Regions from separate parts of the Xanthocytophaga flava genome, predicted to be linked through region 1. Evidence: riboswitches for the same ligand, from Rfam matches in the RefSeq annotation. Region 1 holds a riboswitch; each other region holds the start of a gene.
The links. A riboswitch is a leader RNA that binds a small molecule or an ion and turns the genes downstream of it on or off. The one in region 1 is predicted to bind S-adenosylmethionine.
Positions count from the first base shown of each region.

Region 2: linked by a shared signal. The riboswitch ahead of QNI15_RS29255 (patatin-like phospholipase family protein) and the one ahead of QNI15_RS32030 (YceI family protein) in region 1 are both predicted to bind S-adenosylmethionine.
Region 3: linked by a shared signal. The riboswitch ahead of QNI15_RS00530 (O-acetylhomoserine aminocarboxypropyltransferase/cysteine synthase family protein) and the one ahead of QNI15_RS32030 (YceI family protein) in region 1 are both predicted to bind S-adenosylmethionine.

Region 1 covers NZ_JASJOR010000033.1:30,687-33,903, reverse strand. The annotation lists gene QNI15_RS32035 (tetratricopeptide repeat protein) at 1-882, opposite strand, end outside; gene QNI15_RS32030 (YceI family protein) at 1,065-1,697, opposite strand; SAM riboswitch class I at 2,054-2,156, opposite strand; gene QNI15_RS32025 (hypothetical protein) at 2,401-3,217, opposite strand, start outside.
Region 2 covers NZ_JASJOR010000026.1:113,760-116,976, forward strand. The annotation lists gene metH (methionine synthase) at 1-917, opposite strand, end outside; gene QNI15_RS29255 (patatin-like phospholipase family protein) at 980-2,026, opposite strand; SAM riboswitch class I at 2,103-2,260, opposite strand; gene QNI15_RS29260 (Ppx/GppA phosphatase family protein) at 2,470-3,217, shown strand, end outside.
Region 3 covers NZ_JASJOR010000001.1:130,807-134,023, reverse strand. The annotation lists gene QNI15_RS00535 (homoserine O-acetyltransferase family protein) at 1-700, opposite strand, end outside; gene QNI15_RS00530 (O-acetylhomoserine aminocarboxypropyltransferase/cysteine synthase family protein) at 715-2,040, opposite strand; SAM riboswitch class I at 2,313-2,417, opposite strand; gene QNI15_RS00525 (hypothetical protein) at 2,646-3,212, shown strand.

The sequences.
Region 1 (3,217 bases):
ATAGACAGAGTCGACAGCCAGCGAAGCAGCAAAGGCATCATACGCTTTTTTGTAGTCACCCAACTTATAATACACATGCCCTGGCATATGCACCATATGTCCTGAGGCAGGTGCCAAAGTGGGTAACTTGACAGAACTCTCCAGCGCCTGTTCCGGACAGCAGTTTTCCATCAGATGTATCCAGTAGTGATGAGCAGCCGCATTGTCAGGGTAATTTTTCAGCAGATCACGCAACAGGTATTCAGCATATAGCTGTCCTTCACGTGGATTCATAGCCGCATCGTACCCTCCCATTTTGCTTAATGCCAGAAACAACTTGGCATCTATATCTTGCGGATATTTGTGAATGATCAGTTCCAGCTTCTTTTGGTATTCTTTCTTACTTCCATCTTGTTCTTCATCTCTTGCCAATATTGCATCCGCATATAGCTTCTCATGTTCAGAAGCTGTTTCTTTTAGCTTTTTCAATTGTTGAATAGCCAATAATTTATCGGCTGTAAAGTCATCTCCTTCAATAGCACCGATGGCACTGTACAAACCCCAGTAAGGCATCAGAGCGGCAGAATCAAGCCGAATAGCTTCTTTAAATGCACGATAGGCCTCAAAATCCCAGAAGCAGTGCAATAAAGCAACCCCTTGACTAAAATAAGCCTGTGCCTGTGCAGAAGAGGTTTTTATTTTGAGATTAGAAGATCCAACTCCTTTGAGTAAATGCGGGGCAGGAAGATTATGAACATATACAGTTTCCTGTCGATAAGCTTGTATATGTGCCAGATGATTATGATCTCCTCCACCCGAATGAGCATGATGCTCTTCCTGTCTCACACGCTGAGCCAATACGGCAGAGGAAACCAGCAGAACTAGTAAGAAGTAAAATTTCATCAATACTGTATAGAGTTGTATGGTTGCTGTACTTTAGTGACAGGTATGAAAGATTGGACTTTGGGCAGGCAATGGCAAAGCCCATACCCAAAGTCAAATCAGATTGGTTAATTCCCTTTCTTACATTCACACTTTAACTATAATTATACTTTTACACTTTACTTTAGAGGCTAAAAGCTGTTTTATTTCGCTTTTGCAGTAGCAGTAGATTGTCCGGCAGCAACAATGTTTACATCCAGTTCAAAATCATCGTAGATAAACTTGTCTCCAATGTTGGGGAAGAAAGACTTAGAGCCATACTTAATATCATATTTAGTACGGTTTACTACTATTTTGGCAGTTGCGGTAGCTTTGTCTTTTTCAATCTTCACTACAGCTGGGAAGTTAACTGTGTTAGTTACACCTTTGATGGTCAGTTTCCCGGAAAGGTCGTAGGCATCTCCTCCCTTTGGGGTAGCAGAAGTGATTGTCAGAGTAGCTTTTGGAAATTTCTCTACGCCAAAAAAGTCATCACCTTTTAAATGTTTTACCAGTTTGGCGTTTTGTTCACTATCTGTAATATCGGTAACAGTAATTGTTCGAGTATCAATTTCAAAAGTTCCACCTTTCAGCTTGCCATCTGTTACAATCAGATTGCCACTGGTCAATGCAATGTTGCCTGTATGCTGGCCAGTAAATTTTTTGCCTGTCCAAACCAGCTTACTGGCTTGTGTATCTACTTTCAGCGTTGTTTCTCCCTTAGAAATTTCTTTTCCGATAAAGGATACTAAAGCAGAAGCGATAATAGCAAGGAATAAAAAGGAAATACGTTTCATAATTACTGTTGGTTTAGTGGTAAATCAAAAGATAAAACTTGCAGTAGCCCTGAATATCTCTCAATCCAGGGGTTCTGGAAGCATTGGTTATAGGTAGTTGTTGATTGGTTACTTATTTTCTATTGTAAAGACATGATATTTCCACTCTACCAAAAAAGGCAGCTCGACAAAGCAGGCAGTATACGTTTGTGATTATAACTAATGGCAGATAGAAATTTCTGTCAACAACACTCACTATCTTCATAGTGGCTTGCTATGATATAATCCATAGGCTCAACTAAGAAATAGTACATCCCTGTTGTGTGCAACAGACGTCTCACAAATGCTGAGAATAGGAGTTGTTTCATCGTCTTGTTAATTTATCTTTACCAATAAGGTCAGGAAGTAGCACTGTTTCCGGTGGTCAGAAAGTTGCTGGAAGTTCTGCGAGCCTGTTCTCTCCCTTCCTCTGTATAAATTAACTAATTAATTGGTGGTGCTTAATTAGTAAGATGATGCAAATGTAGAGACTAATTTTTGATTTCCAAATTATATCCCTACTTTTTCTGTAGAGATTATGTATTTATATATTTCCTAGATTTCAGGTTGACTAATATACTTCTTTGTGACCGTTCAAGCAGTGTATTTCTGTAGCAAATAGTATAAATAAAAGAGGTCTGAACCAATGTCCAGACCAACGATATTTTTGTGAATAAAAAACAGCTCACTTAGTGAGAGTCTTCCGCAACTCTTCTACAAATTCTTCTGTCACATCAAAATAAGAAGCCAGTTGCGGAGTGGTCAATACTCCGTCCTTCAGCAATTTTAGAATGGCTTCTCGCTTTCCTTCCAGCTTTCCTTCCAGTTTTCCTTCCAGTTTTCCTTCTCTAAAAAGGAAATCATCGTCTTTTTTGATGTATGGAGTAATCGAGTCAATCATGATTTCTATAAAAGGTGTTAGTTTACGCAAGTTAGCTAATATACGTAATTGTTGCAAGTGACGTTGCAGTTCACTTTTGCTTGTCGAAGTCTGGTTTATGCGTTCTACAATAAGAGCAACTGCCTCTTCCGGATGAGTATCGCCAAACTTACCCAATATAGCAAATACGACCTCATCTCCTTTTTCAGAAGAGAGAAACAACTTATAGTCAATGGTCGAAAACTGAACTAACCGAAACGCATAGGAAAGATCGGGTTCTTCAATATGAGTCGGCATCTTCGGTTGCGGATCGGAAAGAAAGATTACATACTGTTTAACAGGCAATTCATATTTTCGGGAGAGCATACCTCTGTATTCCAGCATCCGATATACCATAGCAGCTTCATCTACCAGTTGGAATTCAAGCTGTAATAAGAAAGTGTACCCTTGCTTGTCGGTAATTTTCAGCAATTGGTCAGGCCTTCTTTCTACTGTGCGTTGTAGTTCCTGTGGCATTTTCTCGTAAGAGGCCACTTGAATCTGAAGCACCTTCTCAATCAGTGCCAGAGTAACAGACTCTAAATTCTCCTTAAATATCTTATCGTACTGGTTCCCTTCTTTT
Region 2 (3,217 bases), on a different contig from region 1:
CCTATTATATTGACAAAGCTATCTGACAGAAACCCTTCTACAATGGCTGCCATCTCATCCGGAGATTGATCATATTCGCCAAATTCGTTTGGTAGTCCGGCATTAGGATATGCAGAGGTAAAGAAAGGAGATTCCTTTGCCAGTGTTTGGACATACGGACGCATTAAGTCTGCACCTAGTGCACAATTAAGTCCTACTGAAAGCAATGGCAGATGTGATACAGAGGTTAAGAATGCTTCCGTTGTCTGTCCGGATAGGGTACGTCCGGAGGCATCTGTGATGGTTCCGGAAACCATGATAGGCAAAGGCTGCTTGTCTTTGTTATTGACAAAGAATAAATCAATGGCAAATAAAGCCGCTTTGGCATTAAGCGTATCAAAAATGGTTTCTACCAATAGTATATCCGCTCCACCATCAACAAGTCCGCGTACCTGCTCATAATAAGCGTCAACCAGTTGATCAAACGTAATGGCACGATAACCAGGATTGTTAACATCTGGCGATAAAGATGCAGTACGGTTAGTTGGGCCCATAGCACCTGCTACAAAGCGAGGCTTTTCAGGGTATTTTGCATTAAATTCTATTACCGCTTCTTTTGCTACCTTCGCTGACTCATAGTTCAATTCATATACCAGATCTTCCATATGGTAGTCTGCCATCGCGATAGAAGTACCTGAAAAGGTATTGGTTTCAATGATATCTGCACCTGCTTCCAGATATTTGGTATGGATTTCCTTAATGATTGCTGGTTGTGTAATAGATAACAAGTCATTGTTACCTTTCAAATCATGGGGGAAATCCTTAAAGCGTTCTCCTCTGTAGTCTTCTTCTGTCAGATGATATCGTTGAATCATGGTTCCCATGGCTCCATCAAGTATCAGGATACGTTGCTTGAGAATATCGCGAATGTCAGTCATGTAGGTATAGCTATGTGTTAATGTCGATGTATGGTATATATTCTTAGTATAGTAGATGAAAATTATTTCTTATGCAGGAATCCAATTGTTCCGAACCTGCCACTTTCCATTAGTTGTTCTTTTTCTGCTTTAGAAAGGTGTTTAATTTTGGGTCCGAAGTTAAGGGTATTGATACTGATTGTCCGACGCCAGTCTTCTGTTTTGAGTTTGTTACGATTCAGATTTTCACTGACAATAGTGTAAAAGGCAGACATATAACTCTTAAAGTTGTAAATCTCATAGGGTGCGAGCCCTTTCTGTTGAGTGTCATAGGTTATTTGCTCTTCTCTATCCAGACGCAAACCAAGTGTTTCCGGATTGAATACATAGGTATCTGAAGAAAGTTCAGGTTGTGGCCTGTATAAATACTTGTTCTGGTCAAAAAGGTCAATAGGATAATTAGCTAAAATACCTCCATCTACCATTACATTTACCTTCTGACCAGGCGCAGGTTTTGCTATAGTATTACCAAGAGAATCTATAAACATGGCTTTAAAATACAGAGGTATCGACATAGAAATACGAACTGCATCTGATACTTTCATGGCTGGATAGGTTTCGTATGACAACACTTCGACCTTTTGTTGGGTAAGATTGGTGCCTGTGACATATAAATCCCTCATACCGTTTGGGCCTGCCATAGTATGCAGTTGGCCCAGTGTAATATTGTCAAGTCCTGTTTTGGCCTTTAGTTGTTCTTCCAGCCATTTTGTAAACTTTTCACCCCTGTACCAGCCATAATATTTAACAAGTCTGTTGCTACCACCTATGAATACGAAACGGCCATCGTTCATTTTTTTTACAGGCATGGCATAAATTAGTTGTTTGATTTCATCTGCCGAATATCCTACAGCCAGAAGTGCGGCCTGTATAGCTCCCGCTGATGTGCCACCTACCCGGATAACAGAATCCAGCATACCCCTCCGTTCCAGTTCCTGAATAGCACCACTATAGGCTATACCCCGAATACCGCCTCCTTCCATTACCAGATTTCGATAAACGGCTGTGGCCTGGCCAAAGCATTGACCAGTTGCATAATATGCAAAGAATAGGAAAAAGAGATATCTCATTCCAGTTGTTTTTAGAGCCTATACGTATGCGGTTCCAGAGAGGAGGATCATTTGATGGGTTGCAAATGAGGCTTCTTCCTTATCTTTCCCCAGAAAATAGTTTGTTCTGGGGTGGAAAGTAGCACCTTTTTTTACGTTTCAGAGATGCAATTCTGGTAGTAGTAAGATATCTGAAACGAAAAACGGTTGCCAAGACATCATTGGGTCCATTCCCTCCGTCTTTCTGGATAAGCATTTGTGTACAAAGGTATATAATTAAAAGGAAGATAAAAAATAGATACATAGTGATTCAGTTTCATAAAATAATTCATAGTATACACAGGAATAAGAACTATCTATGGGAATGTATCTAAAACAAAGGTGTTATTTTTGTTTTGATAGATGGCAAAGAATAGTGTGGATACATATTGTTAAATCTTAAACATTCTTCAGATTTTTTACTTATGAAATTAGGTGCCATTGATATAGGGTCAAATGCTGCCCGTATGCAAATTAGTCTGGTATTACATGATGGAGATAAAGTATCTTTTAAACAGGTAGAGTACATCCGGTTTCCACTCCAATTGGGAAAGGATGTTTTTCATTCTGGCGTAATTGGTCCTCAGCGTGAAGCAAATCTGACCAAGTTTATACATGCCTGTAAGTTGTTGTTTGAATTGCATGAAGTAGACCAGTTTCGTCTTTGTGCTACATCGGCTATGCGTGAAGCAGAAAACGGACCAGATATTGTGAAGCGGATACAAGAAAAACTGAATATGCGTATTCAAGTTATCACAGGGAATCAGGAGGCTGAGCTGGTTAACAATGTAGTAGTACGTGAATTGGATGCAGCTACTTATGTGCACATTGATGTAGGAGGAGGGAGTACTGAATTGAATGTATATGTAAATCAGAAAAAAATTGCAGCTCGGTCTTTTAAAATTGGCTCGGTACGATTACTCGAAGAGCCTAAAAAAGCTGCGCGCCAATGGAAGTCTATGAAAGAATGGCTAGAAGAAGAACTTACAGGGCTTTCAGATTCTGTCTATGCTGTAGGAACGGGAGGGAATATCAGCAAAATTTATGAGATGGCTAAGCTTTATCAGTTCACACAACAGAGCGTAAGTGGAATGGTAAGTCGGGACGATATTGAAACCATTCATGATTTTGTAATGCGACATTCTGTAGAAGATCGGATCAACAAACTACGTT
Region 3 (3,217 bases), on a different contig from region 1:
TGTATGTTTCGTAATGGCGATAAGACAGTAAGGCAATAGATCTGGCTGTTTTCATTCCCTGGATACCTGCATCTGGACGTTTTTCTTTCCAGGTTGGATCTGTTTCGATTGCCATACGTTGTGACTCATTGAAAGCTATTCCCCATGCCGAATGGTAGGCATTGGTGGCTATCAGAATCAGGTTGTCAATGAGAGTAGGCTGCAGAATTGCCCATTCCATAGCTTGTTGCCCACCAAGTGAGCCGCCAATACAGGTGTGGATCTTTGTAATGCCTAAGTGAATACGAAGTAGTTCCATGGCATTGACCATATCCCGGATAGTCACAAACGGAAAGTCGTGATAGTACCGATCATCGGTTTTGTTATTCCATGAAAATGGCCCTGTTGATCCATAATGTGAACCAAGGATGTTAGCACATATAATAAAATGCTCATCAGGATTGTAGAATTTACCTTCTCCAATCATTCCTGACCACCAGTCATCTGCACTTGCATTTCCTGTCAATGCATGACAAACCCAGACTACATTATCTTTTGTTTCATTTAGTGTGCCGGATGTTCCATACACCAGATTGAACCGTGCTAAAGTTTCTCCAGACTCTAATGTAAATTCTTGTTCGTAACTGAATTGTAAAAGATTCAAATTCAATTCATAATTAGGGATGAAAAGATTGGTTTCATGGCTAGTTATTTTAGCCATGAAACCCTTTTATATTAATTTAATACTGCGCTATCTTCGTGAATTTTAACAAATGCCTGTTCAAAATCGGCTTTAATATCTTCAATATGTTCCAAGCCTACTGACACCCGCAGTAATGTAGGCTCTACACCAGCACTGCGTTGTTCTGTTTCATTCAATTGAGAATGAGTAGTTGAGGCTGGATGGATAATAAGCGTCTTGGCATCTCCTACATTGGCCAAATGGCTAGTTAGCTTTAAGCTGTTAACAAACTTCTCAGCTTCATCTTTGCCTCCTTTGATGTTGAACGTCAGAATGGCTCCTGCTCCACGTTTCAGATATTTCTGAGCCAGTGTATAATGTGGGCTGCTTGGCAGACCAGGATAGTTTACACTTTCTACCTGATCATGTGCTTCCAGCCATTGAGCCAGTTTCAGTGCATTCTCCACATGACGATCTGCACGTAAAGAAAGAGTTTCTAATCCTTGCAGGAATAAGAATGAGTTAAACGGACTAATGGCCGGACCCCAATCCCGTAAACCTTCTACCCGGCAACGGATAATGAAGGCGATATTAGGAAGTCCAATAGGATTACCTTCTCCGAAAATATCCCAGAACTTTAATCCATGATAACCTTCTGATGGTTCTGTAAACTGCGGATATTTTCCATTACCCCAATTGTAATTACCTCCATCAATAATTACCCCGCCAATACTGGTACCGTGTCCTCCAATCCATTTGGTCGCTGATTCTACAACAACATGGGCTCCATGTTCCAATGGACGGAAAAGATAACCGCCAATACCAAATGTATTGTCAACAATTACAGGTAGATCATACTTTTTGGCTAAGGCTGCAATGGCATCGAAGTCTGCTACATTCAAACCAGGATTTCCAATCGTTTCCAGATAAATAGCCTTAGTTTTTTCATCGATTAATTGTTCGAAGCTGGCTGGTTCATTGTCTTTCGCAAAGCGAGCTTCTACGCCAAGCCTTTTAAAAGAAACTTTAAATTGATTCCAGCTTCCTCCATACAAAAATGGAGAAGTGACAAAGTTGTCGCCAACATTGAGAATGTTATTTAATGCAATAAATTGCGCTGCATGTCCTGACGCTACAGCCAATGCTGCCACTCCGCCCTCTAATGCTGCAATTCGCTTCTCAAAAACATCCTGTGTAGGGTTCATGATGCGTGTATAAATGTTGCCAAACTCTTTTAAGGCAAACAGATTTGCACCATGGGTTGAATCTTTGAATTGGTAAGAAGTGGTTTGGTAAAGAGGTACTGCACGTGATTGTGTAGTTGGATCAACTTCCTGACCGGCATGCAGTTGTAAGGTTTCGAAACGTAATTGAGACATAACTAGGTGTGTTTGAGGTTTTTAAATAAGATTGAAATTTGGATTCTTGTAAATAAGGCTTTTTTAAAAGCAATTCCAAAATAAATCTCCTTAAAGTATATGAAACTAGTAGAGTAATACGATTTCGTTGCTTTTTTGCATTGAAAGCAAACTGTAGCGCATTCGGAAAGGAAAGAAACTCAATACACGAAAAGATACTGGAAGACAATGTTGCGATAACACAGTCATGCACAAATGGCGTGAAAATAATCTTTTAAGAAGCATGATTTTTTGATTTATATTTCCTAATCAGCTTAGGTAGGATTTAGCACCTTGCCATTGTGGGTAGGTTGCCAGACGTTCTTCGAGCCTATTCTCTCCCGTCTTCTGTATAAACCAATTACTTGTTGAGGGTAATTGACTTGCAGGGTTACAAAAGTAGAAAGCGTTTTTTAGATTTGCAAAATTTGTTTATGAAACCTTCAACTATGGCAAAATCATTGATTAACCTTATGAGTTTTGAGGATGGTTCAGGTTTTAAAAAAACATTTCCCAATTAGAACTTAAAAACTGATATGGGATCAGATTTTGCACTTATTTTGTGTTCATTACTATTTTAAAATGCTATGGGATTTCAACTTAAGATTTTTTTATTCGTTTTAACAGTTTGGGGAGTAGGCTTTCAGGGTATTCCTAAATTAAAGAAGACAAAGTTAACTGACCAAATTACGGTTTCGCTGCCTGAAGATTTTCATCCAATGACAGATGATGAAATAGCAGCCAAATATTTTGTATCAAGAAAGCCAACTGCTAGTTTTTCAAGTGCTGACCGGGTAGCTGATTTCTCTTTTAATCAAACAACTACACCTGGAAGGCAACAGGATCTGGCAATGCTGAAAGACTTTTTTAAATCGGGAATCCGGTCTAACTTTACTAAAGTCGATTTTATTCAGGAAGGAGTTGTCCAGATTAATGAAAGGGACTTCATCGTTTTAGAATACACCGCAGAATTGCGTGATGAAGATCCTAATTCAGCTAATAAGGGGATTACACGCCAATATTCTTATATTGTGTACACAACAATTCGTAATAAGGTGAATGTTATGGCCTTTAATTGCCCTGTGCAGGTAAGAGAACACTGGCAACCTATTGCGAAAGAGGTTATGAATTCAATAAAAATAAGTGGAAAGTAATAATA